DNA from 4 places in the Colwellia sp. MB02u-10 genome. Region 3 is predicted to be linked to each of the others. Evidence: predicted binding sites of a transcription regulator. Region 3 holds the regulator's gene; each other region holds the start of a gene.
The links. The regulator LexA, encoded in region 3, represses DNA repair genes until DNA is damaged. The targets are predictions, from matches to a motif close to TACTGTATNNNNATACAGTA.

Region 1 (8,256 bases), on a different contig from region 3:
TACTATTTCGCGGTTCAGCCTTAAGCGTGCTTCCCTCGCTATCCTATTTGGGGTGACCATCGATCCTCTAAACAATAGGAGAATTTTTGAGGCGATGGCTAGCCTAAGCGGCTAGTGCGAACGTTTCGTCGTTTGCAATTATAGTTTTGCGGCTTTTTACCAGGCAAACCGCCCCTGGGCATGCACCTCGGGTTTCATGAATCTCGTCGAATCCTAGATCCGCCCCAAAGCTTACTCTTTACTTCTTTTCTACTGCTATAGACTATATAAGTCTATGCAGCGCATTATACAACGCTTAGTTTAAATAGACAACGTGATATTTTTTAATCAACTATCTATCTAGGTTTCTATTTTTCATTAATCGGCCTTTATCTACTGCCCATTCTCGATCTTTGATGTCAGCACGTTTATCGTGATCTTTTTTACCTTTGCCCAAATAAAACTCTAATTTAACCCAACAAGCTTTCCAATACATGGCGGTGGCGATTAAGGAATAACCATCACGCTCTACAGCGGCAATAATTTTCTCTAGCTCTCGACGGTTTAATAGTAATTTCCGGTCACGATTAGCATCACAAACCACGTGACTAGAAGCGGCGTTAAGCGGCATTATTTCAGCGCCAAGTAAATAGGCCTCACCATTTTTTATGTGTACGTAACAGTCAGATATATTTACCTTACCGCTGCGTATACTTTTAATTTCCCAACCCTGTAAGCTCATTCCGCCTTCAAACTTATCAGTGAGGGTATAGTTATGACGTGCTTTTTTATTTAGAGCAATAGTATTGCTGCTTGATTTCTTTTTCTTTGCCATTATATTTCCATTTTGTTTGCTACCAAAAATAGCAATCTTCAACATTATACGGAGTATTGCTGTTATTTAAATGGCTTATTTATCATTTTTCACTTTAATGCGTTTTTAAAAGACATTTGCTATGATAGCGCACTTGAGAATTGGAGGGTGAATGCCAAACATAAGCCGTAGTGCATTAGTGATGCACAGTGTAGAAGATATGTATTATTTAATTAATGATGTGATTGCCTACCCGAAGTTTTTACCTAATTGCAGTGATAGTAAAATAGTTGCCCAAGACGAACATAGTATGACCGCCGCGATATTAGTGTCTAAAGGTGGTCTGAAAAAATGGTTCACCACGCAGAATGTGCTCATTAGCAACCAAGAAGTTAAATTGAGTTTAGTTGATGGGCCTTTTAAGTATCTTGTGGGTGGTTGGCAATTAAAAGCCTTATCTGACGATGCCTGTAAAATCGAATTGACCTTAGATTATGAATTTTCTAATAAAATGTTTGATTTAGCTTTTGGTCGAGTATTTAATAATTTAGCCAATAATATGGTGCAAGCGTTTACTCAGCGAGCAAAAGAAGTATACGGTTAGTGGTATAAGCTGCGTATTAATAGAGTTTACATTAAGATGAGCGAATAGGTTATGAGTGAAGAAATTAGTGAGCAAGCCCCATTCGCGATTGAGGTGGTTTACGGCACACCGACACGACAAGAGATTATTAGCTGTACTGTTGAGCCTAACACTACGTTAGAGCAAGCCATTTTAGCTTCTGGCATCGTTGAAGAGTTTCCTGAAATAGATTTAGCCGTTAATAAGGTGGGTATTTGGAATCGCTTAGCTAAGTTAACCGATACGGTGAAAGACTTAGATCGTATTGAAATTTACCGTCCACTGCTTGCTGACCCGAAAGAAGTGCGTAAACGCAGAGCAGAAAAAGCCAAAGAAGAAGGCCGGGCTAATAAAATTACTGGCGGTCGGGTTTAGCCACACCGAGGTAATACTGGCTAGAGTTAATTTACTCTTTTGATATATGACTTAGTCTGACTCAATTAGGTTATTTATTGAAAATTTAGCAATAAAAAAGCATGTCCTAAAATAGACATGCTTTATCTTCAGGATGAACCTTATATCAAGATCACATGGAAGTTGCTCGCCATTAAAGTCATTAATGGCTGCAATGCATCAGTACATTCCTGGACGCCAATGTGAAAGAGTGATGATGTTCAAAAAACAACTAACCGCTAGTTAACCCTAGTTAATCATGGGCACGTTATAGCTTTCGGGTAATTCAAAATCACCTTCAGCATTAACAACCTTATTGTTATCAAAAGTAATGGTAAATTGTTTTTTTGCGTTGAATTCGTCGCTTCGACCTGATTTGAAACTATAAACATAATGCCAAATATCTTTATTAAACGCGCCTTGAACAACAGGGCTACCTAATACAAACTTAACTTGTTCTTTTGTCATACCAATTTGAAGTTTGTCGATATCTTTTTGCTCTAAATAGTTTCCTTGTGGAATATCTATACGATAAACCCAGCTAGAACAGGCAGAAACAGACAAGGCGATTACAATAGCTAATACTCGAAAAAACATGTTAATTATAATTATCCTTTATAGTTTGAATGGGGATAATAGCGAAGCGGGCTAACAGATACAAAATAATTTTTAGTTTATTTTACCCGCTTGTTGATCTTTGCTTTATCCGGCCAGTAATTCTTGCGCGTTAGCTAGGCTATTTTCGGTAATTTTATCACCAGCCAGTAAGCGAGCAATTTCTTGGACGCGGCCATTGCTAGAAAGTTCAGTTACTGTGGTTTCTGTATGTTCACCATCGGTTAATTTAGCGACAAATAATTGTTGATGACCTTTACTGGCCACTTGCGGTAAATGAGTTACACAAATAACCTGAGTATTTTTTGCTAGTTGTTTCAACTTGCTACCTACCATAGCGGCGGTTGGGCCACTGATGCCCACATCAACTTCATCAAATATTAAGGTAGGGGTAATAATTTTATCCGCCAGAATAACTTGCATCGCTAAGCTAATACGAGAAAGTTCGCCGCCTGAGGCAACTTTATTCATCGCTTCTAACGCTTGCCCTGGGTTTAAACTCGCTAGATAACTAACGCTGTCATTGCCATTAACAGATAAGCTTTCGCTTTTATCTTGGCAAATATCGATGAAAAATTTGCCATACGGCATGTTAAGTTCAGCCATGCTTTTGGTGATCATCTTACTTAACTTAGTGGCTGATTTTTTTCTTGAATCAGACAAAATCAGTGCAGCGTGTTGATATTTTTGTTTTGCGGCCTCTATATCATCTTTAATTTGATTTAAACGTGTTTCATCAGAGCTAAATAATTGTAGCTCTTGTAATAGCTGCTGATGAAAGTTTGCTAATGAGCTTGCCGACACTTGATGTTTTTTCGCTAGCAGCACAGCGGTTGAATAACGCTCTTCTATTAAAGTATAAGCTTGTGGATCAAGCTCTAAACTTTCGTAATAATGCTTAATTTCTTGGCTAGCGTCTTCAACTTGAATTAAGGCTTCGTTAAGCTGTTCTGCTATGGCTTTTAATGTCGGGTCATAGTTACCTAAAGTGGTAATTTGCTCGGTACTGTGCCGTAGGCCATCAACGACGTTAAATTGTTCATCTTCAGATAATTGTTGTACAGCAATTAAGGTTTCATTGAGGATGTGCTGACCATTACTTTGGCGGTTATAGTCAATTTCCAAGCTTTCAAATTCATCAAGTTGTAATGAAAACTCATCTAATTCGTTTACTTGGTACTGTAATAACTGCTGTTTGGCTTCACGTTGTATTTTGCTTTCTTGCAACAGTTTGGCTTCTTGGCTAAGTTCACGCCATTGATGGTAATAATATTTAACTTCATCTAATAAGTGCTGGTGGCCAGCATAAGCGTCAAGAATATTGCGTTGTTCAGCGGGTTTAACAAGGAGTTGATGGTTATGCTGACTGTGGATATTAATCAGTAGTTGTCCAATTTCTTTTAGTTGCGTTAAAGGCACTTGGCTACCATTAATATAGGCTTTAGAGCGGCCTTCAGCAGAAATAACCCGCCGCAGAATACATTCATTTTCGAGCAACATGTCATTGTTTTTTAGCCATTTTTTTGCTCTTTTGTTATTACTAGTATCAAAAGTGGCGGCTAACTCGGCTTTCGCGCAATTAGGTCTAACGACGTTGGTTACCGCCCTATCACCTAAGCAAAGCCCTAAGGCGTCAATAGCAATAGACTTACCTGCACCGGTTTCGCCGGTAATGGTAGTCATGCCTTGTTGCCAATCAATGTCGAGTGAACGCACAATGGCAAAATTTTGAATGTTGAGCTGCAATAACATAGTAGCCTCACTGTCTTTATCGCAACGTTATATTGGACAAAGTGTTATACCAATTGATATGGTAACTAAAAAACCAGATACTGTTAATTTATACAGTATCTGGTTTTTATTCAAGCTATGTTTGCAACTTTATTTATATTTCGACATTCTACTCATCGCAGGTTTAAGCAATATTAGTAGAGTTTATGACCCCAACCTAATTTATTTCTTAGTACATTAAAGTAGTTATGATCAAGTGGGTGTATTAGGCGTAGGGTAAATTCACTTTTTTTAATAATCACTTCATCACCGGGCATAACAGCTAAAATTACATGACCATCGCAGCTAACTTGCAAGTTTTCATAGTTTTCATTGGCCAGTTTTAGTTTAATTTCGCTATTGCCATCAACCACAATAGGTCTACTGGTTAACGTATGAGGAAACATAGGCACCAAGGAAAGGGCATTTAAATTGGGGGTTAATATCGGGCCACCCGCTGACATAGAATACGCGGTTGAGCCGGTAGGCGTTGAAACAATTAAACCATCAGAGCGTTGACTAAACATAAAGCTGCCATCGATATAAACTTCAAATTCGATCATGCTGGCGACTTTACCTGCATGCAGTACCGCTTCGTTCACCGCACTGTTTGAGCTTTTAAGTTTGCCGTGGCGATAAACTTCAGCTTCGATAATAAAGCGTTGTTCAGCGCGAGATTCACCTTTTAAAATGGCTTCAAGCGGGGTAATTAAATCATCAGGAGATAAATCGGTAAGAAAACCTAAATTGCCACGGTTAACCCCAATAACACCAATATTGTAACAAGCTAAAACTCTAGCTGCTCCTAACATATAGCCGTCACCACCAATAACAATAGCCAGATCAGCCTGCTCACCAATACGGGTAAGTGACGCCATGACAACATTTTCAATATTAACGGTTTTGGCCACAGAGTCTTCTACCAGCACTTGATAGCCTTGCTGCGACAAATATTGATGTAAAGCTTGTATGGTTGAACTGGCACCTTCATGGTTAGGTTTACCAATTAAGCCAATAGTGCGGTATAAATTACTCATACGGTGCTTATAAATATGTAATATAATTAAGGACTATCAGCAGTTTCGCGCTATTTTGCTTGCTTGTAAAGTTGACTTTTTTTTAAATGATTCACTTTTGTGCTTGAATCATAAAAACAAACCCCCATAATTAGCATTATTATATTTACCTATTTTGAAATTTAAGAACTACTTTGGAGTTTTTCATGGCTAACGAGTCAACAGAGAATAAAAGTGCTGAAGATATTTTAGCAGAAAAATTATCCGCTGAAATTATTGAGGATGCAGAAGAGCAAGTTGAAGTTCAACTTGACGCTGCAGCTGAAAACATCAGTGTTGAGCAAGAAAAAATAAACGAACTTGAACTCGCCTTAGCTACCGCTAAATCAACGGTTGCCGATCAAAAAGATTCAGTTATTCGTGCGAAAGCAGAAGTTGATAATGTTCGTCGCCGTGCGTCACAAGATGTTGAAAAAGCCCGTAAGTTTGCTTTAGAAAAATTTGCTGCTGAAATGTTAACAACAGTAGACAACTTAGAGCGAGCATTACAAAATATCGATAAAGATGACGAAAGTAATACTGCTATCATCGAAGGTATTGAGTTAACTTATCAAGGTTTATTAGCTTCGTTAGAGAAATTTTCGATTCAAGCGATTGATCCACAAGATCAACCATTTAATCCTGATTTGCATCAAGCGATGTCAATGCAAGAAGTTGAAGGTGTTGCGCCTAATACCGTTATTGCCGTTATGCAAAAAGGTTATGAGTTAAACGGTCGTTTAATTCGCCCAGCTATGGTGATGGTGTCAAAAGCTAAGCCGAGTGTAGATACCACCGCATAATTTTATTATTCGGTAATTTTGCACGACAAGAAAAGCCAGACAAATGTTTGGCTTTTTTATGTGCAAGATTTGATCTTTTTAAGTACAAAAAAATCGCCCCAAGTCACACTATCACCATGCAAAACCCACACTATCACCTGGCTAAATTCACATTATCACTGTAGGCCCTTGTAGGGTGGACTTTAGTCCATCAAGTTAAATGAAATTTAACCGTCTTCAGCATAAACACCGAAAAAAAAATAATACCCGCGATAGCTGTTTGTTAACCCATCAGATTAATTGCTAGCTTAAGGGGTGTCAGACTAAAGTCCGACCTACAAAACCTACAAAACCCACAAAAACAATTGCCCAAGGCCAAGTTACTACTTGTAGGGTGGACTTTAGTCCACCAAGTTAAATGAAATTTAACCGTCTTCAGATAAATGCCCATCAACAAAGCAAAATTATGGTTAATGCCATTAACTAATGAGTATTTATTTAATGACCATGTTCTTGCTATGTTTTCTAAACTATATTTTTGCATAATCATTGTGTAGCTCTTTACTACTAATGGTATAGACCGCAAATGCTTAATTGTTAGTAATAAAAAGCAGAGCAAATAAAAACGGATGTTTTTTACTTATTTCGATAAAAATAGTTGAAAAAACTTTTTCCTGCCCCCACTAACTGTTCATCGAAAGATTTAATCTTTATTTTTAACGTAATAAGTATTCGGAGATCCTCAAGATGGGCAAAATAATTGGTATTGACCTAGGGACAACAAACTCTTGTGTTGCTGTTCTAGATGGCGGTAAAGCACGTGTAATTGAAAATGCAGAAGGCGATCGTACAACTCCTTCAATCATAGCTTACACAGAAGAAGGCGAAACGTTAGTGGGTCAACCTGCTAAACGTCAGTCAGTAACAAACCCTAAAAACACATTGTACGCCATTAAGCGTTTAATTGGTCGTCGTTTTGAAGATGAAGAAGTTCAACGCGATATAAAAATTATGCCATTTGGTATTGTTAAAGCCGACAACGGTGATGCTTGGGTAACGGCGCGTGATAAAAATATCGCTCCACCACAAGTTTCTGCTGAAGTTTTAGCAAAAATGAAAAAAACAGCTGAAGACTATTTAGGCGAGAAAGTCACTGAAGCCGTTATTACGGTTCCTGCTTACTTTAACGATGCACAACGTCAAGCAACTAAAGATGCGGGTCGTATTGCCGGTCTTGAAGTTAAACGTATCATCAACGAGCCAACTGCTGCTGCCCTTGCTTACGGCATGGACAAGCAAGAAGGTGACAAAGTTGTTGCGGTATACGATTTAGGTGGTGGTACATTTGATATCTCTATCATCGAAATTGATGAAGTTGAAGGCGAGCACACGTTTGAAGTACTAGCGACTAACGGCGACACTCACCTAGGTGGTGAAGATTTTGATAACCGTTTAATCAACTACCTAGTAGCTGAATTCAAGAAAGATCAAGGCATGGATTTAACCACTGATCCTCTTGCTATGCAGCGTTTGAAAGAAGCGGCAGAAAAAGCAAAATGTGAGCTTTCTTCAGCACAACAAACCGATGTTAACTTACCTTACATCACTGCTGATGGTTCAGGCCCTAAGCACATGAACATCAAAGTTACGCGTGCTAAATTAGAGTCTTTAGTTGAAGACATGGTTAAAGCCACTTTAGGTCCGCTTAAACAAGCACTTAAAGATGCTGACCTTTCAATTAGTGACATTAACGACGTTATCATGGTAGGTGGTCAAACACGTATGCCTATGGTACAAAAAGTTGTGACTGAATTCTTTGGTAAAGAACCTCGTAAAGATGTTAACCCTGATGAAGCTGTAGCTGCAGGCGCTGCGATTCAAGCGGGTGTACTTTCTGGTGATGTAACTGACGTACTATTATTAGACGTTACGCCATTATCATTAGGTATTGAGACTATGGGCGGCGTGATGACGAAAGTTATCGAGAAAAACACCACTATCCCAACTAAGCAATCTCAAACATTCTCTACCGCAGACGACAACCAAGCGGCAGTAACAGTACATGTTGTGCAAGGCGAGCGTAAGCAAGCTTCAGCAAACAAATCTCTTGGTCAATTTAACCTTGAAGGTATTGACGCTGCACCACGTGGTACGCCACAAATTGAAGTAACTTTCGATTTAGATGCTGATGGTATCTTGCACGTAACAGCGAAAGATAAGAATACT
Region 2 (8,256 bases), on a different contig from region 3:
GAAACCTCGATTCTGATGATAAAACGGTTGATGGTTCGCAATACTCTTGTTTATCTCCAATAGTCGGAAGGGAAGTTTATATGGACTCTTACGGGTGGGATTTATCATACGGTAGCGGTTGTCCTTCAATAATAACGTGTGGTGATGATGTAAGTTATGAAGAACATACATCTGAATTTTTACCGTTGGTTTATGTTCGAGACTTTATAGGAAGAAATGAAAAGTGTAATGAACTTCTTCAAGAATTAGTATTGTACTTGAGATTGTACAATGACGCTAAAAACTCTAAATATGTGATTGATGATGATAATGGAAAAGAGATTGAAGTAATTCGATATTCAAAAAAAGAAATTGTAATTAGAGCTTCATTCTTAAAAGCATTCATGGCAGCAAAACAAATGAATTTACTTTTGTTTTTTGAAAGCACTTTTCATTTTAACGAAAATTTTGATAACGAAGAGATAATTAAAAAAGACAGTATTAGATACGATAAATATTCCAATGACTCATATGTAAAAGGTTATAAGAACTTTACAAGAGTGGTAGGTAAAAAATTAATAGAGTGCCTAGGTTTAACAGAGCAAAATGCATCACCTGTTAGTTTAGAAGAAGACTATGAAGAATTTATCATTGAAGGAGATGAGCACGATTCAAAATCTCATTCGTGTGATCCATCTATTCTAGCTGATTATTTTGGTGGTAATCCCGATTCGCCACACTATTTAACTCAAGTCTTTTTTAGTAAAGATGTTCTACAAAGATACTTTAATGCATCTACAGAATATGAAGTTTCAGATAGCATGATTTATAAAATTGGATATTGGCAGTTAAGAATTGATAATAATTCAAAAGATCATGTTTGTGTCTTTTTAGGTGATTTAGGAAAGGACTTACCCCATTCGGAACAAAAATATTGGAAATGCTTCAATATTGGGGCAGAAGATAAAAAGATGAGCAAAACATACTTTGAAAGGAGTATGTTAGGGCAATGGTCAAATCCTGAAAGCCCCGACTTAATCTTTAAGGGCGTGTTTGAAAGGTTTCAAAATGAATGGTTTGAAAAATTCGGTTGGTATTTATTCTTACCTTTAACGGACTCTGATAAACATTGTTTTAATACATTACATTGCTTAACCAAAAGTGAACAATCTGAATTTGATTCACAAGTTTTATCACTTGTTAAAATAACAATCGACTCGATAAATGTGAAAGGTATAAAAGCGGTTATGCCTAGTGATGAAACGAAATCTATGAAGTTGTTTTCTGCATTTATTAAAACAAAAAAGATAGATTTTGATGCTGCTAGGTTCTTGGGTGGGCTTCAAGGGGTTCGTTCTTCGGGAGTAGCACATAGACGAGGTAAAACGTATGAAAAGACTATTAATCGCCTTGAGATTGACGATAACGACCTAATAACTGCATTCGATAAGATTTTAGATCAAATGACAGAGCTTATTGACTCTCTTACAAAGATATTAGAATAATAATTAATGTAAAATATGATGGTGTCCATGAATTTAAATTGAATCGGAACTAATACAAGCTGTCTTTTTTTGACAGCTTGACTTTAAACCCCTATGACCGCTTTGGTGGCTCAACGGACTATTTATTAAGAAAATTCATGCCTTAATTAGGTCTTCTTTGTGGCTTGAGCTCAAATGGTCAACACAACGCTATCCTTAAAGTAAAGGAGCGTAGCCATGAAAAGAAGGCCTCGTATAATTTATACAGCTCAATAAAGAGCATAAATGTGGGAAAGCTCTCAAAAAGGTAGTTTGCTTAATAATATCTCTAGATTACTCGAACGGCACCATTCATCTGTATCTTGAATTATTGGATAGTATGGAAGTATCTGACCTAATGAGAAACTAAGGGCAATAAAGTTACTTACTGTAAGCACGTATCTATTTGAGTTATAGGCAAGCTTTAGCAAATTTAATTACCATTTATAAGCCAAAGAGGGCCTTGGGTTATCTAGCTACAATATTGTAGTCTAATTTTATCGTAACTCACTTGTTCTTTGTTGCTCAATTCTAAGTTGTATGTCTTATAAACTCTGATAAAACGAGATATATACTGACACTGATTCGCTGGTGGTAGCCACGCATTTAATCCCTTAGCTACCTTTTGTCTATTCAACCTAGCTTCTACACTCAATAGGTTTGCTGGATCATTTGCAAACTTCACTCGCTTGGCTTTAGTCCAATGATTCGCACCGTGAATCCATGCCCACTTGAGCGGTACAACATGGTCAATGTCTATCTCTGAGGCCGAATATATAGTCTCCCCTGAGAATGGTGAAATCCATTTTCCGGAGATGACCATGCATTTTTTTTCTGTTTTAAACTGAATAGGGGACAAGGAATAAGTGATAAGTGTTTCCATTCTGGAATCTTGACAGTCTTTGTTGCTGTCAGCCCAACCATGACCAAACATCTTTCGTGAATAGTTTGATGATTTTTGTTTTGATACTGAAGATGAGGATGAACCTTTGGGAAGTCGGCCACCAGCATCTATACATGACGCTAAACTATCAAATGAAGTGAAGTTTTTAGTGCGTTCATAATACGGACTAGTTGACTCGTGGCAAATACCGGAGTTTGATTTTTTTATTGTGTTAGCGTTGGCTAAAGGTGTCAGTAAAATAAGGTTGAGCAGTATGCAAGGGAATAATAAACTTTTGAATGTCATGTATAAGTACCGAATAAATGTTTGGTTTAGTAGTAACTTTAGGAATATATCTTTGGCTTTTAAGCCTTCTCAGTTATGGAGGACTGGCGACGTTATTAAGAAGTTCATAGAAGGTCACATTGAAAACCCACAGTGATTAAGACCAACCTAGTAATACTCAACTTACCTTAATAGTATTTAGCATCAAAGCATTAAGTTTAATTCATTACCAATATTTTATGCGCCATTGGTTCTAGTTATACCTAATTGATGATCGCACTTCATAATATACCCAAAACCAACTATACTGTATTTATGTACAGTGTAATTGGTTTTTTTATGAAAGTAATACCCGTTTATATTGAAGCAGGCATATCCGGCTTTGAATCACCGGCAGCAGAATATCAAGAACTAAATCTCTCATTAGAGGAGTTACTTCTTCAGCACCCTAATGCGACTTTCTTTGGTCTCGCTAATGGACGGTCAATGGAAGGCAGAGGGATTTTTAATGGCGATGTACTTGTTGTTGATAGGGTGGAGCATATTAGTAATGGCTCTGTAATTGTAGCAAATTTTAATGGCTGCTTTGTGTGCAAAATAATTGATACCGATAATGCATTGTTGTTATCTGCCTCTGACGAACACAAGCCCATTAAAATAAGCGAAAGCGATGACTTTCAAATAGAAGGAGTAGTAAATGTATCCTTCAGGTTGCACAAAAAACTCCCCGTACTGCTGTCATGTTTGGGTTAGTTGATGCTGTTTCTTTCTATGCACGTGCAGAGAAGGTTTTTGACCCAAGCATTAGGCATAAACCTGTTGTCGTTTTAACGAACAACGACGGCTGTATATGTGCTGTCTGCCCTATCGCTAGGCAGCTAGGAGTACCTAAATTTGTCCCTTATTTTAAGGTTAAGTCTTTTCTAGCAAAGCACGGTGTCGTTGTTCGTTCTTCAAACTATGAACTGTATGCAGACCTAAGTGAAAGAATGATGAATGTTATTGCGCGTTACTCAGATAACCATTATGTCTATTCTATTGATGAATCGTTCTTACATTTCAAAAACTTTAGCTGTGTTGATAACTGGCACGAATACGGCCATGTAATACGCAAGGCGGTGTGGCGAGAAACACGTTTACCCGTTGGTGTTGGCTTCGGCGCGACCTTAACATTAGCCAAAGCCGCGAACCATGCATCGAAGAAGTTATCAGGTTTTGATGGTGTCGCTGTGATAGATGATAAAGCCTCTCGTAAAGAAATCCTCTCTAGAATGTCACTGACCGAAGTGTGGGGTATTGGCAATAAGCTGGGCAAACGACTAAGTATATTAGGGCTTAAAAATGGATGGGATTTAGCTAATCAATCACCTAAAGCAATGCGAAGTCAGTTCGGTGTCGTCGTTGAGCGAACTGTAAATGAACTGAATGGCATGCAGTGCTTAAATTGGGATGAAATAGGGCAAGACAAACAGCAGATATTTTCTACACGTAGCTTTGGTCAGCGAGTAACTGACCCTCGTGCGCTTAAAGCTGCACTATCAAGTCACGCCAGTCTTATTGGGGCAAAAGTTAGAAGACAAGGCTCTTTGATTAAACGATTAGTTATTTTTGCATCAAGCTCGCCACATGATGACAGTTACTATAAAAAATCTGTTATTTATGAATTCCCCATTGCGACTGATAATACCTTAAAGCTAGTAGGTGCTATTTCTTACGTATTTGATAGTATTTATAGTAAAGGTGTTAGCTTTTATCGCTGCGGAGTAGGTGGCGTTGAACTAGAGAATAGTCAATTTCAGCAACAAGATATGTTTAGTCTTAGTGTGAATAACCCGCCTTTAATGAAATGTTATGACCAAATAAATCATCGCTATGGTAGAGGCGCAGTTGAAGTCGCTGTCGCTGAAAAAAACGAAAAGTGGGCAATGAGACGAAACTTCTTATCACCTCGCTCTACGAGTAACTGGTCAGAAATACCTAAGATAAACTGTTGAGGTTAATATGTGTGGTCGATTTAGCGTAAACAAAGTAATTTCACCTATAGTGAGTGAGCTGTTTAATACGCCTTTCAATACAAAAACGAATGCCCGTATTTATTACGAAGAAGATAAATACTCTTGGTTCAATCTTCGCCTCAAGACCTTGAACCATTACTTCAGCATGTGAATAATGAAATGATTAATGTTGAACGCAGTAATTAAGTTTATGGTTAACTAAGCCGCATTCCTGACATTCCAGCTAAAAATCTTGCCATATATTTTCTAATGAATTAACTACTAGCGTAAACGCTGTAATACCCTTTTATATGGAAGTCAGTATGATTTTTAGAGGTGTGTTAATAAGACGCCTTAGTAACACGCCATTTATTATAATAAACACTAAATAAAGTCACTTAACCATCTGAATTTAATGTATTTAATTTATTTTTTGTTCAGGTTGTATTACTGAGAGGTGTTAGTAACACGCCCTAATATACATGTGATTTAGCATTACTAGTTTCTAATGCTTTGAAAGTATGTGATATTAATGTTAATTTAACGTTACTTATGGTGCGTGTGATACTGAGACGTACACATAATATGCTGTTATGTATATCTTGGATTTTGGAGTCTAATCACAAGCATGAATAAAGTAGTATATGGATTTTTAATCTTTATTATTGGTTTAAGCCTAGGGTATCTTATACCCAAGCAGTCAACAGCTAAGCCTCAAGATGAAATGATGTGGGCACAATCTTCTCAGTTTGGTGTGATGCTTAGTTATGTCATGATGCCAGTCGAAGACAAAGAAAGCTTTAATCAAAATTTCAATCAGTTTTTGCAAAAACAATCTGATTTATTTATTAATTACTCAAAGCAAACAGAAGATGCTGCTTTATCAAATTGGTTAGATAAAAAAGCAGAATCAGTAGATGAATATTTATCTATACAAAAACAAGTAAAACCAACTTCTGAGTAAATATACATAACAAAAAAATCAACAAGGACACGTAACAGTTGGCTACGTTTCGCTACACAATTTTAGCCAACCATTACTTAGCCTGTTATTTAGGCGTTAGGCGTATTCAGGAGTATCAATGAAAGCAGATGATTTATTCATGAAGGAGATAAGAAAAAGTAGAACTTTCATTTTAGGTGCTGGATTCTCAGCTGGTGCTGGAGTTCCATTAACTGCTGAACTTCTTTCGAAGGCAATGAGTAAGTTTGAAAACGAGTGTAATGGTATCTTTCAAAGGGTTAATAATTACGCTAGAGAATGTTTTGAAATTGATGAAAATGAAGTGGTTGATTACTCTAAAGTTGGTTTTTTGGAACTATGTACGTTTTTAGAATATATCGAACTAAAAGAATATGGTGGAGGTGAGCGATGGTCGAGTAATGGCTCAAAAGAGAAAATAAACCTTCGATACTTTTTAGCTAAAACTTTGATTGAAATAACACCATCCGAAAACGATATCCCTAGGATATATATAGACTTTGTTAATGAATTACATGAAAGAGATATCGTTATTTCATTCAATTGGGATCCTTTGTTAGAGCGCGCGTTAGACTTCGTAAATAAAGCTTATACATACACATACGAAGATAAAAAAATAACAATATGCAAGTTACATGGGTCTGTTAATTGGCGCTTAGGTGAGGCTCCTGACTATGCCAAGTCACCAATTGATTTGGGCTGGAAGTCAATGAAATATACAGAAGGGATGATGGATAAAGAAATGTATTTTTCAACTAGTGTATTGTCAAAACATCATTGGTTTAATGGAATACGAAATTCTGAAATTGAGCCCTTTCTTGTATTACCAGGTTATGGAAAATCATTCGATGTAAGAGCTAACGCTGTTATGTGGTATAAGCCTGAATTTGTATTTGGTTCTACTCATGATGTTTATATTATTGGTCTTAGTCTTGCTCCTGATGATTTTTTTATTCGAAGTTATTTCTTGTCAACCTTGCCATATTTAACGGATTCTATCGCGACACATAAAAGAACTATCCACATTATAAATCCTGACCAGAGTGTGGAAGATAATTATTCTTTTGTTACTAAAACCCAACAGTGTGTTATTCATTGCGAATACTTCGATATTAAACATATAGATAGTATGCGTAAAAATAGACAATCCGCCTAATATGCTGTTAGGCGAAACTAAAATTAAGGCATATCTGTGACAATAAAGGTTTTCTATTCTTGGCAAAGTGATATCAATGTGAAATACAATCGATATTTTCAACTAGATTGCCTTAAAGCTGCTGTAAAGAAAGTCAATCAAGAGTTCGATCTTAAAGAATCAATGCGAGAAGATCATGATACGAAAGGCGTTTCTGGCTCTCCCGATATCGCTACAACTATTTTATCCAAAATAGAAAACAGCGATATATTTATTGGTGACATTACTTTTGTATCGTTCTCTGAGAAAAATAGAGCTTTATCCAACCCAAATGTATTAATCGAATTAGGGTATGCAATGCATGCATTGGGTGATGAAAGAGTGATTAACGTTATTAATACTGCGTTTGGTGAACCAGAGAACAATATACCTTTTGATTTAGCTCATAAGCGTTGGCCAATTAGTTATGATTTAAGTGATAAAAATTTCTCTGATAAAGCGACAGTTAAGGAAAAGCTAATTGAGTCATTTGTTAGTGCCTTAAAGCCCTACGCCAAACAGCCAAAAGTTGTTGGCCCTAAATTTTCCAGCAATGGAGACAAAGTTAAACATCAAGAAACTTTGAGGAAGCGGCTTTCTGAATATATTCAAAAAATCAATCACGAAAAATTAAAGCGTCGAGTTATTCTTCGAGATCTAGACCGCGCAGATCATTATCCTGAAGTATCAGATGATGAGGGAATATCACCTTGGTTCAAAGTTGAATTAGCACAACTCTACCATCGAGGTGTTCAAGTATTTCTACAAGCTGGTGCACTTTCGATTTGTGAAGATGGAAGTTATAGGTTCAGAGATACAAAAAATGGCGAGCAAGGTGAAGAAAGGGTTTTTCTCGTAGGTGAAATACCTTTCATTAATATTGAAACTATTAATTTTGATGGTGACGAATACGATTATTTTCCTCATATTTTCTGTCACTTTTCGGAAAAAAATCAAGAACCGTATGAACGTTTAATTTTCTGTAAAGAAATTGATATGGGACATGGTTATAAGCACTATTCAGTAATTGAAACATTAGATAACGTTCAAGAAAATAGTAAAAAGTATGGGTTGGAATATTTCGCCTAACAAACTGTTAAACAAGGATAAAAAACAGTTGGCTTTTGCTTCTTCGTCGCTAATTTAGCCTACTATTTTATTGCCTGTTAATAGGGCGTTAGGGGGCTAATCAATATCCCTCAGAATTTATCCAATATGGAGAAAGCATGGCATACCGAAACGGAAATTACGCAGCCTTTCATGTTGCAGAACCATTCAACTCAAGTGTGCTTGGAGCGCATGCTACAAAAGATTTTTGTTATTATAGTATGTTGCGAGCGTGGAAAGGAAAAATAGCATCATTTCCATTTAATGATTCACATGGTAAAACCTACAATGTCCGTGATAATAGCCTCTGGGAAACAACGTTAAAACCA
Region 3 (8,256 bases):
TGTAATTGAATACCCACTTCCACTTCTCGCACATGGCCTGTGATGGTGTGTTGGCCAGTAATAGGGCTGACTTCAGGTAATATATTTCGGTCAATTGAGCCTTGCACCCAACCTAGATTAACTAATATAGCATCCCCATTACTTTCAATGATTTGATAAACACGATAACCCAAACGGCTTTTATTGGGTTGGTTGTCGAGTAAAAATATTTTATCGCCAACAAAATCACCCTTTAACTGAATAGGTAAGTCGTTAATACCATCTTGTAAACCGCTCAGTGTTAATACTTGCGCTAGTGATAAAGCTTGGCGTTGGCTTAATTCACTGATGTGCTGTTGACGTTGTTCTTTTTCAAGCGCTCGGTCAATCTGCCAAAATCCGAGCTTGATTAATGACGAAAATACTAGCATGGTAAATATAACCATCGGCCAATTAAGTTGCTTGAATTTGTGCTTAAGTGATACCGACTTCATAGACTACCGCATGTTGACTAACTAAAAACAGATGATAAAAGAGAGAATACTGTGTTAATTAAATTTATTGTTGTCGGCTTATTAGCCTTTATGGTTTATAACCTATTTCGAGCGTTATTCATTATGAATAAAAATGACCCGAATAAAGCATCCATGTCTAAGTTTATAGGCCGACGGGTGATGACTTCTGTTGTACTAGTGTTACTACTACTACTGGGTATTCTCACCGGAGTGATCACACCTAACCCTAGTCCGTACTAAAAAGTCAAAAGGTACGATATTTATCAACATAAATATCGTACCTTAAACTGCTTATTCAAACACAATAGCGTTAAATAATATAAACGAACACAAACAGTATTACCCACACTACATCAACAAAATGCCAATACCAACTCGCGGCTTGAAAGGCAAAATGGTTTTTCGGCGTAAAATGCCCCTTAAATACTCGAATAAGCATCACAAACAGCATAATAGTCCCTAAGGTCACATGCATGCCGTGAAAGCCCGTCAGCAAATAAAAAGTATTGCCATAAATGCCACTGTCTAAATACAATTTCATTTCGTCGGCATAACCATGGGCGTATTCTAAGCCTTGGCAAAACAAAAACACCACACCTAATACAACGGTCAGCCCTAGCCAAAACTTCAATAAACCACGTTTATTCTGCTCTAACGAAACATGAGCAAAATGGGCGGTAATTGATGAAGTTAACAACAAAATAGTGTTAATTAATGGCAAGCCATACCAACCCATAGCGGTAGTTTCAGTACCGTCTGGCGTTTTAATTAATGGCCAAGTCGCGGTAAATTCAGGCCATAATATTATTGCCGTTGCGGCATTATTTCCGGCGCCATCAAGCCAAGGCACTGAAAAGGTACGGGCGTAAAGTAAGGCGCCAAAAAAAGCAGCAAAAAACATCACTTCTGAAAAAATAAACCAACTCATACCTTGGCGGAATGAATTGTCCATTTGGTGGCTATATTTTCCTGACATTGACTCGGTAATAACATTGTTAAACCAACCAAACATCATATAAATAATCAAGGCAATACCCGCCAGCAATACCCAGCCGCCGCCTGCATTTTCAGGGTTATTCAAATTTGCTACATAATTTGCCGCACCTACGGCAATCAAAAACAAGGCAATAGCGCCCACTATTGGCCACTTGCTTTGCGCTGGTACGTAATAACTTTCGTATTCTTTTATTGTCATTGTTGTTCCCCTCATTTAAGTGCCAAGCACTTAAGAATCAACCGAGCTTGTAATGTCGTACAAGGTGTAAGATAGGGTGATGGTGGATACGTCATCGGGTATGTCTAAATCAACATAAAATTGCAATCCCATTTCAACATCCTCACTGGCTTTTAACGGTTGGCTATTAAAACAAAAGCATTCTATCTTTTGAAAATAAACCGCCGCCCGCCCTGGTGATACTGACGGCACAGCTTGTCCGACAATATCGCTTGTAGACTCATTTTTAGCGTAAAATATAACGGTTTTGCGCTCACCTGGGTGTACTTCTACTTCATTAACCATGGGCTCAAACTTCCAAGGGATACCTTTGGCTGTCCGAGTCAAAAATTGTACGGTAATGGTACGTTCGGTATCTATGCTCTTGACGTTGTAACTGGCCGCAACATTAGATGTTTTTCCGTTTAACCCAGTGATATCACAAAAAACGTCGTATAACGGCACCAGCGCAAAACCAAAACCAAACATACCAAAAACAATCAACATCAGTTTTTTTACTGTTTTTTTCACCGAAGCATCATGCGTTTTCGCTTGTGCTTGCTTTGATAACTTGTTTTGCGATTCACCGTTAGTCATTTTAGCTCCACTTAATCAATTTTTGGTGGTGTTGTGAATGTGTGGTATGGCGCAGGGCTAGGCACTGTCCATTCCAAACCTTCAGCTCCATCCCAAGGTTTCATCGGCGCTTTTTCTCCACCTCTAATACACTTGATAACCAATACCAAGAAGATTAACTGCGAAATACCAAAGGCAAAGCCACCAATACTGACCCACTTATTAAAGTCAGCAAACTGCAAAGCATAATCAGGAATACGACGCGGCATACCGGCCAACCCTAAAAAGTGCATTGGGAAAAACAATAAGTTTACTGAAATAAGTGAACACCAAAAATGCCACTTACTTAACGTATCGTTATACATGTAACCCGTCCATTTTGGTAACCAGTAATAAGCGCCAGCAAAAATAGAAAACAACGCCCCAGTAACCAATACATAGTGGAAATGAGCCACAACAAAGTAAGTATCGTGATATTGAAAATCAGCTGGGGTCATTGCTAACATCAAGCCAGAAAAACCACCAATAGTGAACAAAATCACAAAGGCAATAGAGAACAACATAGGGGTTTCAAAACTAAGAGACCCACGCCACATTGTTGCTGCCCAGTTAAAGACTTTCACCCCTGTAGGTACGGCAATTAACATCGTACAATACATAAAGAATAATTCGCCAAATAACGGCATACCCGTGGTAAACATATGATGCGCCCAAACGATAAACGACAAAAATGCAATTGATGCGGTCGCGTAAACCATTGAACTGTAGCCAAATAGAGGCTTACGTGAGAAGGCTGGAATTGTTGTAGAGACAATACCAAATGCAGGTAAAATCATGATGTAAACTTCAGGATGACCAAAGAACCAGAAAATATGTTGGAACATTACTGGGTCACCACCACCGGCGGCATCAAAGAAACTGGTGCCAAAATAGGTATCGGTTAACACCATAGTAACGGTACCCGCGAGCACCGGCATCACCGCGATTAACAAGTAAGCCGTAATGAAAAATGTCCAAACAAATAATGGCATTTTCATGTAAGTCATACCAGGCGCACGCATATTCATGATGGTTACAACGATGTTAATTGCGCCCATAATTGAGGAAATTCCCATAATATGTACCGCAAAAACGAAGAACGCTGTACTACCGTTACTATAGGTCGTTGATAAAGGCGCGTAGAAGGTCCAACCAAAGTTTGGTGCACCACTTTCCATAAAGAAAGACGACAATAAAATAGCGAAAGCAAAGGGTAATATCCAAAAGCTCCAGTTATTCAGCCTAGGGAGTGCCATATCTGGCGCACCAACCATCATAGGTAGCATCCAGTTAGCCAAACCGGTAAAGGCTGGCATTATCGCACCAAATACCATAATAAGACCGTGTACTGTGGTCATTTGGTTAAAGAAATCAGGCTCAATTATCTGTAGTCCAGGCTGAAATAATTCAGCTCGGATAACCAACGCCATAGCACCGCCAGTCAAAAACATGATAAAAGAGAACCATAAATACATCGAACCAATGTCTTTATGGTTTGTGGTATATAGCCAGCGTTTTATGCCGGTCATTTTATGATCATGGTGCTCACCGTCATGTGAATCATGCTCGGATTGATCATCAATTACATCTGTAGTCATTATAACGCCTCCCTACTTCGCGCTAGCAGCAGCAACGGCTGCTGGCTGGACTAAATCACCGGTGTTATTACCCCAAGCGTTACGCTCATAAGTGACAACCGCCGCAATTTGCGTTTTAGTTAATTGGCCGGCAAAAGCCGCCATCGCTGGATTTTTCTTGCTGCCGTTAAGCACCATATCCAAATGCACTGCTACATCACCGGTAGCAATCAGACTACCTTTAAGTGCAGGAAAAACAGGCGCCATGCCTTCACCAGTAGCTTGATGACAAGCAGCACAAGCTGTCATGTAGACATCTTCACCCAGGGTCATTAATTCGTCTTGGCTATAAACCTTTGATAAATCTTCTTCTGGTATGACTTTGGCAACGGTTTCAGCAACTTGTTCTTTAACGTCTGCAACCGCTTGCTTAACCATATCTGAGGTACCTGCGCCACTAACCGCTTGCACGTCAGCCGCTTGAACAGCTTCACCTGTATTGTTACCCCAAGCATTACGCTCATAAGTTACAACCGCCGCAATTTCTTTTAAGCTTAATTGCTTACCATAAGCTTGCATGCCGGTACCTGCTTTACCATTAACGACAATATCTATATGCGCGCTAGCGGGACCCGTTGTGGCAATAGCACTGCCTTTAAGGGCTGGAAATGCGGGTGGTAAACCTTGTCCACTGACTTGGTGACACGCTGCGCAGTAAGCGGTATAGGTTGTTTCGCCCAGTTGCATTAATTCGTCCATTGAAGCCGAAGCATTTAACGACGCCGCTTCAGCAGCTGCTGCATTGGCTTTCATTTGCTTTTGCTCATCAAGCCAAATGGCGTAATCGGCTTCAGACTTAACTTCAACCACTATCGGCATAAAGCCGTGGTCTTTGCCACACAACTCAGCACATTGGCCACGATAAACACCGGGTTCATCTACCTTGGTCCAAGCTTCATTAATAAAGCCTGGGTTAGCATCTTGTTTTACCGCAAATGCCGGTACCCACCAAGCATGGATAACATCATCAGAAGTAATAACAAAACGCACTTTTTTATTGGTTGGAATCACCAAAGGACGATCAACTTCTAACAGATAATGTTCACCTTTTTCTGCTGAGGTACCATCTTGGTTTTCGTATTGTTCACGCGGGGTAGAAAGCACTGAATAAAATTCAAGGTCTTGATCAAAATATTTATAATGCCATTTCCACTGAGAACCTGTTACTTGAATGGTTAAATCCGCGTCATCGTTATTTTCCATATCGATCAGCGTAATAGTGGCAGGAAAAGCCATAGCAATTAGAATAACGACAGGAATCGCCGTCCAAAGAATTTCAACTTTTGTGCTTTCATGAAAGGTTGCTGGTTTGAAACCTTTTGATTTACGGTGAAACACCATAGACCAAAACATAGCACCAAAGACCACAATACCGATACCAGTACAGATATAGAGCACCAGCATATGTAAATCATATACGTCTCTGCTCACCTCAGTAACACCTTTAGTTAAGTTCAGCGACATATCTGCCCACGCTGAACTAGACAACAAGCCCCCTAGCAACAGCAAACCTAGGTTACGTCTTTTCACACGACATCTCCTTCACCTTTAATTTAGGCCAAACAACATATTTTCATTATGAAAACCGGCTATTTAGCGCATACATTTATTATTATTTAAGTGACGCATTAATCAACAGCTATCAATTACGCCCTATTGTTTTTTTGTACGTTTTCCAGACTAGAATTACTTAAAACTTGATAGGGGTCAATTTTTAATTTCAAAAGTATGATAAATAAAAACCAATAAATACAATAGAGTAAATGCCCTAAACTGGACGACAAGTAGATTTTTAAAAGGATGGCTGCAATGTTTATATTTTGTTCAAGGCATACTTTTCATGCTGAATAATAAATAATCAACACAGAAATTTGCTGTATAAAAAGCAAGCTATTAGCGGTATTTATTGCCGAATAGGAGGATTGTTCTAACCAAAAAAATTGAGCTACATATTAGGCACAGAAATGGTTATCAAGCATAAGAAATACGCAGATTTTAACCCCTTGGCTTAAACCAAGTTACCGTTAAATCTGCGAGATATAATGTAGGAAAGTCTAGTGTAGGAAAATCTAGTCTAGCTAAGTATTAGCATTTATGAAGTAAGTGCAAGGTGAACTACATCCAATCAGCCGCGCGAATAACACCAACGGCTAGGCCTTCGATATTAAATTGCTGAGACTTTAAATCGACCTTAATCGGTGCAAAATCTTCATTTTCAGCATGTAAATAAACCACATTGCCCTCACGTTTAAAACGCTTCACGGTAACATCGTCTTCCACACGAGCAACAATCACTTGACCGTTTTGCACATCGGTTGTTTGATGAACAGCCAACAAGTCGCCATCCATAATGCCGATATCTTTCATGCTCTCGCCATTAACTCGCAATAAATAATCAGCTGGAGGATGAAATAAATTGCCATCAACTTTGTAATGTTGTTCAACATGTTCTTGCGCCAAAATAGGCTCACCGGCCGCCACACGACCAATAAGTGGCAAACCATCTTCAGCGATAAACTCTTGTGTAAGACGAATACCACGCGATGTGCCAGGCAGCATTTCAATATAGCCTTTCTTCGCTAGCGCTTTTAGATGTTCTTCTGCTGCATTGGCCGACTTAAAACCAAAAAAAGCAGCAATTTCGGCACGCGTTGGCGGCATACCCGTATCAGAAATTTTTTCTCGGATCAGATCAAAAATCTGCTGTTGTCTGGGGGTTAAAGGGCGCATAGTTATTCCTTAAGCTACTTAAGAGCGAGCCTGTATTTTTACACAGTATTACTGTTATTGTATACAGGCTGTAAATAAACGCAAGAAAATAATAATCCGGCTTTGCTGGTTTGGGTTTTAGTTGCAATGGTGGTGTTTCCAAAAAATTAAGTGCTCAGTCCATGTTGTTGTAAAGCGGCTTTCACGATTAAATCAGTCAGGTATGCATCATGGTCAATTTGAATGTTAATGAATCAAAAAGCACTACTGATTAAGGTCATTAAAAATACCCATAAATATAACTATTAACCTTGCTAAAACAGCAGGTAAATCAACCTTAGAAGGTGAATGGAAGATAATGAATAAACACGAATATTTAGGTTGTTGCCAAGCACAGTTGCTAAAAGTTTTTAGCCTCGCAAAAAATCATAAAAAAGATGATAAGCAAAAATTCAGAGTTGAAGGCTTTATCCATGCGGGTAAAGCGTTAGGCGTTATATCTCATGCAGAGGCTGTCGATGTTATCGCGCGATCTCACTTTCAGGTATTTGGTGAAAGTATTGAGTCTCGCCAAAATAGAAAAGCGAGCTTAAAGGAAGCGGTTGCCAAAGGTGATGAAAATTTTATTAACATTCCAGCTTATGAGCGCTCAAAGCTATAATGCTTCAATCTCCTTCAACGTCTTAACTCATTAAGGCTTTAAGACCTCAAAGCACAGTCAGTCATTTTAAACAACGGCTTAAATACCCAGTGATGCAATAAGCGCCTCAATTAACTAAGCTTTTAACAAGTTTATAGCCTTTGCAAACCTCGCTTAGTCTGGGTATTAGCGCTTTCATTGCCGGCTTTGCTTTTCAGTATGCTCGCTAAACTGAGTACCTTAAGTTAACATCAATTTAGCTATCAACCACCTCATATCAATAGATTTAAACTATGATAAAAATTCGTGATTTAGAATATCTAACCGCCATTGCCGAATATAAGCATTTTGGCCATGCTGCTGAGGCTTGCTTTGTTAGTCAACCAACGCTAAGTGGTCAAATTCAAAAACTAGAACAACGCCTTAAGCTAACCTTAATTGAACGCCAACCGCGCAATGTTATGCTAACACCCGCAGGAAAACAGTTAGTACAACAAGCTCGGCAAGTACTTAACGCCGCGAATAACTTTGAAGAAGCGGCAAAAGCGCTACTTGATCCACTGTCAGGTGATTTACATATAGGCTTAATACCGACGTTAGCGCCATATATATTGCCGCATATTATGCCAGCACTAAACAGCAATCTAGCGAAAATAAACTTCTATTTACATGAAAATAGAACCCAAGATTTACTGCAACAATTAGAAGCAGGCAAACTCGATATTTTAATTTTGCCTTGGTTACCAGAAATGGCACGTTTTGAACGTTACGATTTATTCATCGAGCCCTTGGTAATGGCAACGTCACCTTCACATCCACTGGCTAATAAAACCAAAGTAACATTTGATGATTTACATAATCAAAAAATTCTCACTTTAGAAGATGGCCATTGTTTGAGAGATCAAGCCATGGGCTATTGCTTTAGCGCTGGTGCGGAGGAAGATGATA
Region 4 (8,256 bases), on a different contig from region 3:
GTGAATTTTTTTTAGTATTTTACAGGGAGGAAAGCATGAGAAAATAAGGAGTCAATACTGAATAAATTTAATGGCGGTAAGTTGATATTGAGCAAGACATTACTTTAATGTATTTTGCTTTTCTCGGTGTAGGACAAAGTCCCTCGGTGGTGAAATGGGGTAGCATTGTTTTACCTCATTCATTCCTCATTCACTTCTTCCTGTGAATTTTTTTATTATTTACAGGGAGGAAAGCATGAGAAAAGAAGGAGTAAACACTGAGTGAATTTAATGGCGGTAAGTGGATGTTGAGCAAAAAATTACTTTAATATATTTTACTTTTCTCGTGTTGGATAAAGTCCCTAGGTGGTGAAACGGGCTAGTATTGTTTTACCTTATTCAGTCCTCATTCACTTCTTCCTGTGAATTTTTTTAAAATTTACAGGGAGGAAAGAATGAGAAGAGAAGGAGTCAATATTGAGTAAACACGGAGTAAATTTAATGTCGAAAGTTATGACATTGCTTTAATTTTTTACTCTTCTCACCGAAGGACGAAATCCCTCTGTCCCTTGTGGTGAAATAGCATTGTGTTTTAGTGACAGTTAACCAACATCAGGCTATTTATTGGCAATAAATATTGCCCGTTTTGGCGCAGGGTAGCCTTCAATGGTTTTACTGTTATCATCAGGGTCAAGAAAGTCTTGTAATGATTCAGTATCTATCCAATCAGTTTTACGTTGTTCGTCAAGGGCAGTGATATCCGTATTAACCACGCGAATATTTTTAAAACCACAACGTTCAAGCCATGCACACATAGCCTGACAACTGGGTAAGAACCAAACATTACGCATTTTCGCGTAGCGCTCGCCCGGCACTAACACGGTATTTTCATCGCCATCGACCACTAAGGTTTCTAAGACCAGTTCGCCGCCTTTAACTAATTGCGCTTTTAGTTGGTAAAGAAAATCTATTGGCGAGCGTCGATGATACAAAACGCCCATAGCAAATACCGTATCAAAGGCATTTAACTCAGGCAACTGTTCAACACCTAGCGGTAATAAGTTAACGTGATCATCTTGAACAAAATGTTGTATGGCTTGAAATTGTGATAAAAACAATTGTGTTGGGTCAATACCCACAACAAACTCAGCACCTGCACCGCGCATGCGCCACAAGTGATAACCACTGCCACAGCCAATATCGAGTACATAACGATGAGTTAAGTCACTAATATGTGGCGCTAAGCGATCCCATTTAAAATCAGAACGCCATTCAGTATCTATGTGCAGCCCATGAATATGATACGGGCCTTTACGCCAAGGTTTAAACTTTTTCAGTAAATTCTCTAAACGTTTATATTCACCGTCATTAATGTCAGCGCGTTCGCCTGCCCGTACTGTGGTACTAATATCAACACTTGATGGTGATGTTTTTGGTAGCGCCATTAAGGTTTTTTGCCATTGGGCAAACTCGCCGTGTAAATGTTGTTCACGCCACTGAGTCAGTTGCGCGGGTAAAATGTTAAGCCAGTGGCTTAATCGATTACTCGCTATTTTTTGATAGAAGTTGTTAAATGAAATCATGGGGTTATTTAATCGCGATCAGAGAAAAGAAGTTAAAACATTGAAACCAAGGGGCGCTATGGTTAAAGCCAGCCAGTTTCAAACGCTTTAAATGGGTGTCTAAATTATCAGTGAGCATGACGTTTTCTAGTGCGGTACGTTTTTGGGCGATTTCTAATTCGCTATAACCATTGGCACGCTTAAAGTCATGATGTAAGTCGACGAGTAATTCATTACAGACGTTGTCGGTATGAGCTATTTTCTCTGACAGTAGTAATAAACCACCGGGATTAAGGCCTTTAGCTATTTTATTTAACAATAATTGGCGTTGTTCTGGCGCGATAAATTGTAAAGTAAAATTAAGCACTACCATAGAGGCATTTTTAATTTCAATATCAAGAATATTAGCTTCTATTATCTCAACCGGTGTTTCACCTTTAAAAGCACTCACATGCATTTTACAACGTTCAACCATAGCGCTTGAGCTATCAATACCGACAATTTTACAGTTTTTTGCTGTAATACCTTTACGCATCGCCAATGTTGCCGCGCCGAGCGAACAGCCCAGGTCGTAAACTTGGCTGTTATCGGTGACATAGCGCTGACTGAGTCGGCCTATGGTATCAATAATAGTGCTATAACCAGGCACTGAGCGGCTGATCATATCGGGGAAAACTTCTACGACTTGTGCGTCGAATGCAAAGTCTTTGATTTTACTTTGTTTATTAGAAAAAATTAAATCGGTATCTGATGTTTTCATGATGTCAAAACTATACTAACGTTTGAGGCTATAAAAGCGTATTTTACCTGATATATTCTCTGATAAACAAGGTAATGTGTTTTTATGTTTTGCTTAGGGCGTTATAGCCGACTTTACGCCATTATTGGCAGTGCTTAGCATAGAATGCAAAACCTGCTTAAAGCTTGAGGGGGCCAGCATTATCAATATCATTAACCGGCATACTGAAGTGGAACGGGTCTAATTAGACTATTCATTGAATGTCGGGTGACTTTACTTAGCATTGCTTTATAATGTTGGCAATTTTTATCATCACAAGTTATAGATTTATAAAACATCTGTTAACTTGTTCAGCTTATTCGAATTTTAGGGTAAATACATGCGTAGTCTTTATTGTGGTGAGGTTAATGAATCTCATGTGGGTCAGGAAGTCACACTTTGTGGTTGGGTTAATCGTCGTCGTGACTTAGGTGCGGTAATTTTCTTAGATTTACGAGACCGTGAAGGTATTGTACAAGTTGTTTACGACCCGGACTTTCCTGAAGTGCTTGAAAAAGCCAACACTTTGCGTAATGAGTTTTGCGTGCAAATCAAAGGTAAAGTGCGCGCTCGTCCTGATGGCCAAGTGAATAAAGATATGGCAACGGGCGCTATTGAAGTGTTGGGTTTAGAGTTGACTATTTTAAATAAGTCAGCACCGCTACCTTTAGATTCAAATCAGAAGAACTCTGAAGAGCTACGATTAAAATATCGTTATCTTGATTTACGTCGCCCAGAAATGACTGAGCGTATGCGTTTTCGCGCTAAAGTGACTTCAGCGGTGCGTGCATCACTTGAGTCACAAGGCTTTTTGGATATAGAAACACCCATTCTTACAGCAGCTACACCTGAAGGTGCGCGTGATTATTTGGTTCCTAGCCGTACTCATAAAGGGCAATTTTTTGCTTTACCACAATCGCCACAATTATTTAAACAATTGTTGATGATGTCAGGTATGGAACGCTACTATCAAATCGTTAAGTGTTTTCGTGATGAAGACTTACGTGCAGATCGCCAACCAGAATTTACTCAAATTGATATTGAAACCTCATTTATGAGTTCAGATCAAGTGATGCAAGTGACTGAAACTATGATCCGCGGCTTATTCCAAGAGCTACTTAACGTAGACTTAGGTGAATTTCCGCGCATGACTTATTTAGAGGCGATGACTCGTTTTGGCTCTGATAAACCAGATTTACGTAATCCACTTGAAATTGTTGACGTGGCTGATATCTTAAAAGATGTTGAGTTTAAAGTGTTCTCTGGCCCGGCTAACGACGATAAAGGCCGAGTTGCCGTTATTTGTATACCGGGAGGCGCCGCTAAATTCTCTCGTAAAGGTATTGACGAGTTAACTAAATTTGTTGGTATTTACGGCGCTAAGGGCATGCCATGGTTAAAAGTTAATGACCTTGATGCCGGTCTTGAAGGCTTACAATCACCGATTTTAAAATTCTTAGATGAAGCCGCCGTTAATGCCTTATTAACTCGTACTCATGCTAAAACCGGCGATATTATTTTCTTTGGCTCAGACACTTATAATGTGGTGACTGAATCATTAGGTGCCTTGCGTTTAAAAGTGGGTGAAGAGCTTGGGTTATTGCAAGGTGATTGGAAACCATTGTGGGTGGTAGACTTTCCAATGTTTGAAGAAGCTGACGGCAACATGCATGCTATTCATCACCCATTTACCGCGCCAACCAATTTAACCGCGGCTGAATTAGAAGCAAATCCAGTGGGTGCTTTGTCTGATGCCTATGACATGGTGCTTAATGGCTGCGAATTAGGTGGTGGTTCAGTGCGTATTCATAATCAAGATATGCAAGCCGCTGTATTTCGCATTCTGGGTATTAGCGATGAAGAAGCGCAAGAAAAGTTTGGTTTCCTATTAGAAGCATTACAATATGGCGCGCCACCACATGCCGGTTTAGCCTTTGGTTTAGACCGTTTAGTGATGCTGATGACTGGAGCTAGTTCAATTCGTGATGTGATGGCATTCCCGAAAACAACGACTGCGGCGTGTCCGTTAACTAATGCCCCAGGCCATGCAAACCCAGCACAACTGGCTGAATTAGGCATTGCTTGTTTGGCAAAAGAAATTGATACTGAGCCAAAAGCAGAATAACGTCTGTTAGAAAAATTTTAACGTGACTAAGCGTTAATGTTAACACAATTAAAACGCACGAATTAATGCTACTTAGGCCTTATTCGTGCGTTTTTTTTCCATAGTATTATTTTTAAAGTTAACGCTTTTATTAAGGTAAATAACGAGTGAGTATTATTTTAGGTATTGACCCAGGGTCACGTTTAACCGGCTATGGTGTCATTAAACAATCGGGCCGTAATTTTACCTATTTAGGCAGTGGTTGTATTAAAGCCACAGCGGCAGGTGAAGACTTAGGTATGCGCTTGCAAACAATTTTTGCTGGCGTTAGTGAGCTTATCTTGCAATTTCAACCTGACATGTTTGCTATTGAGCAAGTCTTTATGGCGAAAAATCCTGATTCTGCATTAAAGTTAGGCCAAGCCAGAGGTGCGGCTATTGTTGCGGCGACGAACAATGGTTTAATGATTGCAGAATACTCTGCTAGACAAATTAAGCAATCGGTTGTGGGTACAGGTGCGGCAGATAAAACTCAAGTGCAACATATGGTGAAAACTATTTTGAAATTACCAGGTACACCTCAAGCTGATGCAGCCGATGCACTGGCGGTTGCACTTTGTCATGCGCACAGTCACGACTCGATCAGTAAACTTTCAGGCCAAGCCACTAAAACAGTACGCGGACGCCTACGCTAATGGTTATTGTTTTAGTATCATCGTTATTTATGCACCGCTTTAAATAATTCAGGGCGTAAACTTTACTGTATAAATATCTAGTGGTATGGTGTTGTTATATAGTATATCAAGCAAAGGTTAAGCCGTGATTGGACGTTTACGTGGCATATTAATAGAAAAAATGGCCCCCGAAATTTTAATTGAATGTAATGGTGTTGGCTATGAAGTGACTATGCCAATGACCAGCATTTATGCCCTTGGCGAGGTTAATCAAGAAGCGACTTTATATACCCACTTTGTGGTACGCGAAGATGCACAATTACTTTATGGCTTTGCTAATAAAGTGGAGCGTAAACTGTTTCGCTTACTGATCAAGGTTAATGGTGTTGGGCCTAAATTAGGTTTGGCTATTTTGTCAGGCATGTCTGCCGATCAATTTGTCAGTTGTGTTATACATGACGATTTAACCACCATAGTGAAAATACCCGGTGTTGGCAAAAAAACAGCGGAACGCTTGTTGATTGAAATGCGCGATAGATTAAAAGATTGGCAAACTGACAGTAGTGACGCTTTGGTGCACATGATGCCAACGGATGTTAATCAAGCCAATGCCTTTATCAGTGATAGTAAAGGCGATGCTATTAACGCCTTAGTTTCTTTAGGGTATAGTCAACTACAAGCAGACAAAGCAGTTAAATCAGCTTTTCATCCTGACAAAAGTAGCGAAGACTTGATCCGTGGCGCCTTAAAAGCCATGTTATAAATATTAATTACTTCGCCATATTGACGATAACAAGTTTGGGCCAAAGGTAAATGACGATAAAATTTTTCAATGAGTTTTTCAATGATTTTTTACAATGAGTAATACATGATAGAAGCAGACAGATTAATTGAACCCGTAGCCACCCGTGAAGATGAAACGGTTGACCGAGCTATTAGGCCTAAAATGTTGTCCGACTATACTGGGCAGGCTCATGTAAAGTCTCAAATGGAAATTTTCATTGCCGCGGCCCTGAAAAGAGGAGAGCCGCTTGACCACTTATTAATTTTTGGTCCACCGGGTTTAGGTAAAACCACCTTAGCTAATATCGTCGCGAATGAAATGGGCGTAAGTGTTCGGGCTACCTCAGGTCCGGTATTGGAAAAAGCCGGTGATTTGGCGGCATTACTGACTAACCTTGAAGAAAATGATGTCTTGTTTATCGATGAAATTCATCGTTTAAGTCCTGTGGTAGAAGAAATTCTTTACCCAGCGATGGAAGATTATCAGTTAGATATTATGATCGGCGAAGGGCCAGCAGCCCGCTCTATAAAACTTGATTTACCGCCCTTTACCTTAATTGGTGCAACAACTCGCGCAGGCGCGTTAACCTCACCACTTCGCGATCGTTTCGGCATAGTGCAACGGCTAGAATTTTATAACACGCAAGAGTTAACCGAAATTGTCATGCGTTCAGCACATTTCTTAGATTTAGACATTGCTCAAGCGGGAGCATTTGAAGTTGCAAGGCGTTCTCGTGGTACACCGCGCATTGCCAATCGTTTATTACGCAGAGTCAGAGATTACGCTGATGTAAAAACTGACGGTATAGTCAGTAAAGCAACCGCTGCCAGTGCCTTAGATATGTTAGAGGTAGATAATGAAGGTTTCGATTTAATGGATCGAAAATTATTGGAAGCGATCATTGATAAATTTGCCGGCGGCCCCGTTGGTCTTGATAACATTGCCGCTGCCATTGGCGAAGAACGTGAAACCATTGAAGATGTACTAGAGCCTTTTTTAATCCAGCAAGGTTTTTTACAACGTACACCCCGCGGGCGAATTGCCACGAGTAGAGCTTACCTACACTTTGGCTTAGACTTTCCAAGTTAACCGCTAAGTTTTTACCATTATAAAAAGCACCTTAGGGTGCTTTTTATGTTCAGGATGAACGGTATGGCGTGGTCACATGGATGTGAAAGAACGTCGATGTTTATTCTTTGAATTTTAAGCAAAAAAAAGCCCACATAAATCTATGTGGGCCAACTTAAAATATAAGCTGATAAAAGGAAATGGGGATCCTAGAAAATATATAACAGAGAAAGGTAACAACACCTATCAAAACATTTGTGGGCTAAGATGAAAAATGTAAAAACAAAATTCGTGCGCTAGCTCAAACAACAAGGCTATTTTAGTCCGATGAGTAGAGTAACGCAAACAAAAATAATTTATGTTAATCATTAGAAAAACTAATGCGAAATGATTTGCAGGAATATAGGGGAAGTAACCATTTACAGTCGCTGATCAGTAATGATTTTTTATAATATTACACTCATAAAAGATCCGTAATTAGATTTATTGTTGAAATTTTTACAAAGAAAGTACCTTAGCTCTTGTTCCGTGTGAGCTTTATCTATTAAGATAAGGACTTAAAGATTTTATACTAAGATAAATCGAATAAATTTAATGTCATTAAGCAGTCATCAACACACCGTACGTGTTTACTATGAAGATACCGATGCCGGCGGTATCGTTTATTACGCGAACTATTTAAAGTTTTTTGAACGCGCTAGAACAGAATGGCTGCGCGAACTTGGCATTAATCAATCAATATTTTTAGAACAAAACATCGGCTTTGTGGTCACAAAGGTGGCAATGGACAATAAGGCATCAGCAAAACTTGATGACTTGCTAACAATCACCACAACAATAAGCCGGTTAAAGTCTGCCAGTTTGGTATTTTCACAGCAACTTGTGAACCAGAACCAGATAACATTATGTGCGGCTGAGATTAAAGTCGCTTGTGTTAACTTGGCTATGGCTAAACCTAAACCTTGTATTATCCCCAAAAGCATATTAGGAGCATTAAAACGTGTCAGCTGAAATTTCGTTTTTTGATTTATTTTTACAGGCCAGTTTATTAGTTCAACTGGTCATGTTGACCTTATTAGGATTTTCAATTGCTTGTTGGACCATGATTTTTCAACGTCGTAAAGTATTGCTTGCAGCTCAAATACAATTAAAAGACTTTGAAGATAAATTTTGGAGTGGTGCTGACTTAAGTAAGCTCTACAGTGAAGTATCTGCCAAAGAGCATATTGACGGTATTGAAAGTCTTTTTGTTTCTGGTTTTCGTGAATTTGCTCGTTTACGTAAATCGCATGGCTATGCACCGCAAG

Region 1: a site for LexA is predicted at 4,254-4,273, ahead of recN (DNA repair protein RecN). Genes of this name have one in related genera too.
Region 2: a site for LexA is predicted at 2,976-2,995, ahead of H4J59_RS03225 (LexA family transcriptional regulator). Genes of this name have one in related genera too.
Region 4: a site for LexA is predicted at 5,182-5,201, ahead of ruvA (Holliday junction branch migration protein RuvA). Genes of this name have one in related genera too.

What each region holds. Positions count from the first base shown of each region.
Region 1 covers NZ_JACGVK010000117.1:99,532-107,787, forward strand. Annotated here, with positions in the region: RNA gene ssrA (transfer-messenger RNA) at 1-226, opposite strand, end outside; gene smpB (SsrA-binding protein SmpB) at 332-814, opposite strand; gene H4J59_RS09505 (SRPBCC family protein) at 966-1,397, shown strand; gene H4J59_RS09510 (RnfH family protein) at 1,449-1,790, shown strand; gene H4J59_RS09515 (outer membrane protein assembly factor BamE) at 2,058-2,405, opposite strand; gene recN (DNA repair protein RecN) at 2,511-4,175, opposite strand; gene nadK (NAD(+) kinase) at 4,349-5,230, opposite strand; gene grpE (nucleotide exchange factor GrpE) at 5,416-6,051, shown strand; gene dnaK (molecular chaperone DnaK) at 6,778-8,256, shown strand, end outside.
Region 2 covers NZ_JACGVK010000077.1:4,969-13,224, reverse strand. Annotated here, with positions in the region: gene H4J59_RS03235 (hypothetical protein) at 1-1,484, shown strand, start outside; gene H4J59_RS03230 (HNH endonuclease family protein) at 1,975-2,691, opposite strand; gene H4J59_RS03225 (LexA family transcriptional regulator) at 3,010-3,423, shown strand; gene H4J59_RS03220 (Y-family DNA polymerase) at 3,411-4,664, shown strand; gene H4J59_RS03215 (hypothetical protein) at 5,293-5,628, shown strand; gene H4J59_RS03210 (hypothetical protein) at 5,747-6,802, shown strand; gene H4J59_RS03205 (hypothetical protein) at 6,839-7,909, shown strand; gene H4J59_RS03200 (TIR domain-containing protein) at 8,047-8,256, shown strand, end outside.
Region 3 covers NZ_JACGVK010000140.1:65,273-73,528, reverse strand. Annotated here, with positions in the region: gene H4J59_RS18540 (SURF1 family protein) at 1-473, opposite strand, end outside; gene H4J59_RS18535 (DUF2909 domain-containing protein) at 525-734, shown strand; gene H4J59_RS18530 (cytochrome c oxidase subunit 3) at 805-1,689, opposite strand; gene H4J59_RS18525 (cytochrome c oxidase assembly protein) at 1,720-2,304, opposite strand; gene ctaD (cytochrome c oxidase subunit I) at 2,316-3,920, opposite strand; gene coxB (cytochrome c oxidase subunit II) at 3,933-5,489, opposite strand; gene lexA (transcriptional repressor LexA) at 6,075-6,689, opposite strand; gene H4J59_RS18505 (hypothetical protein) at 7,027-7,329, shown strand; gene oxyR (DNA-binding transcriptional regulator OxyR) at 7,602-8,256, shown strand, end outside.
Region 4 covers NZ_JACGVK010000114.1:43,260-51,515, forward strand. Annotated here, with positions in the region: gene cmoB (tRNA 5-methoxyuridine(34)/uridine 5-oxyacetic acid(34) synthase CmoB) at 597-1,562, opposite strand; gene cmoA (carboxy-S-adenosyl-L-methionine synthase CmoA) at 1,567-2,301, opposite strand; gene aspS (aspartate--tRNA ligase) at 2,660-4,444, shown strand; gene ruvC (crossover junction endodeoxyribonuclease RuvC) at 4,591-5,118, shown strand; gene ruvA (Holliday junction branch migration protein RuvA) at 5,243-5,860, shown strand; gene ruvB (Holliday junction branch migration DNA helicase RuvB) at 5,966-6,970, shown strand; gene ybgC (tol-pal system-associated acyl-CoA thioesterase) at 7,544-7,960, shown strand; gene tolQ (protein TolQ) at 7,950-8,256, shown strand, end outside.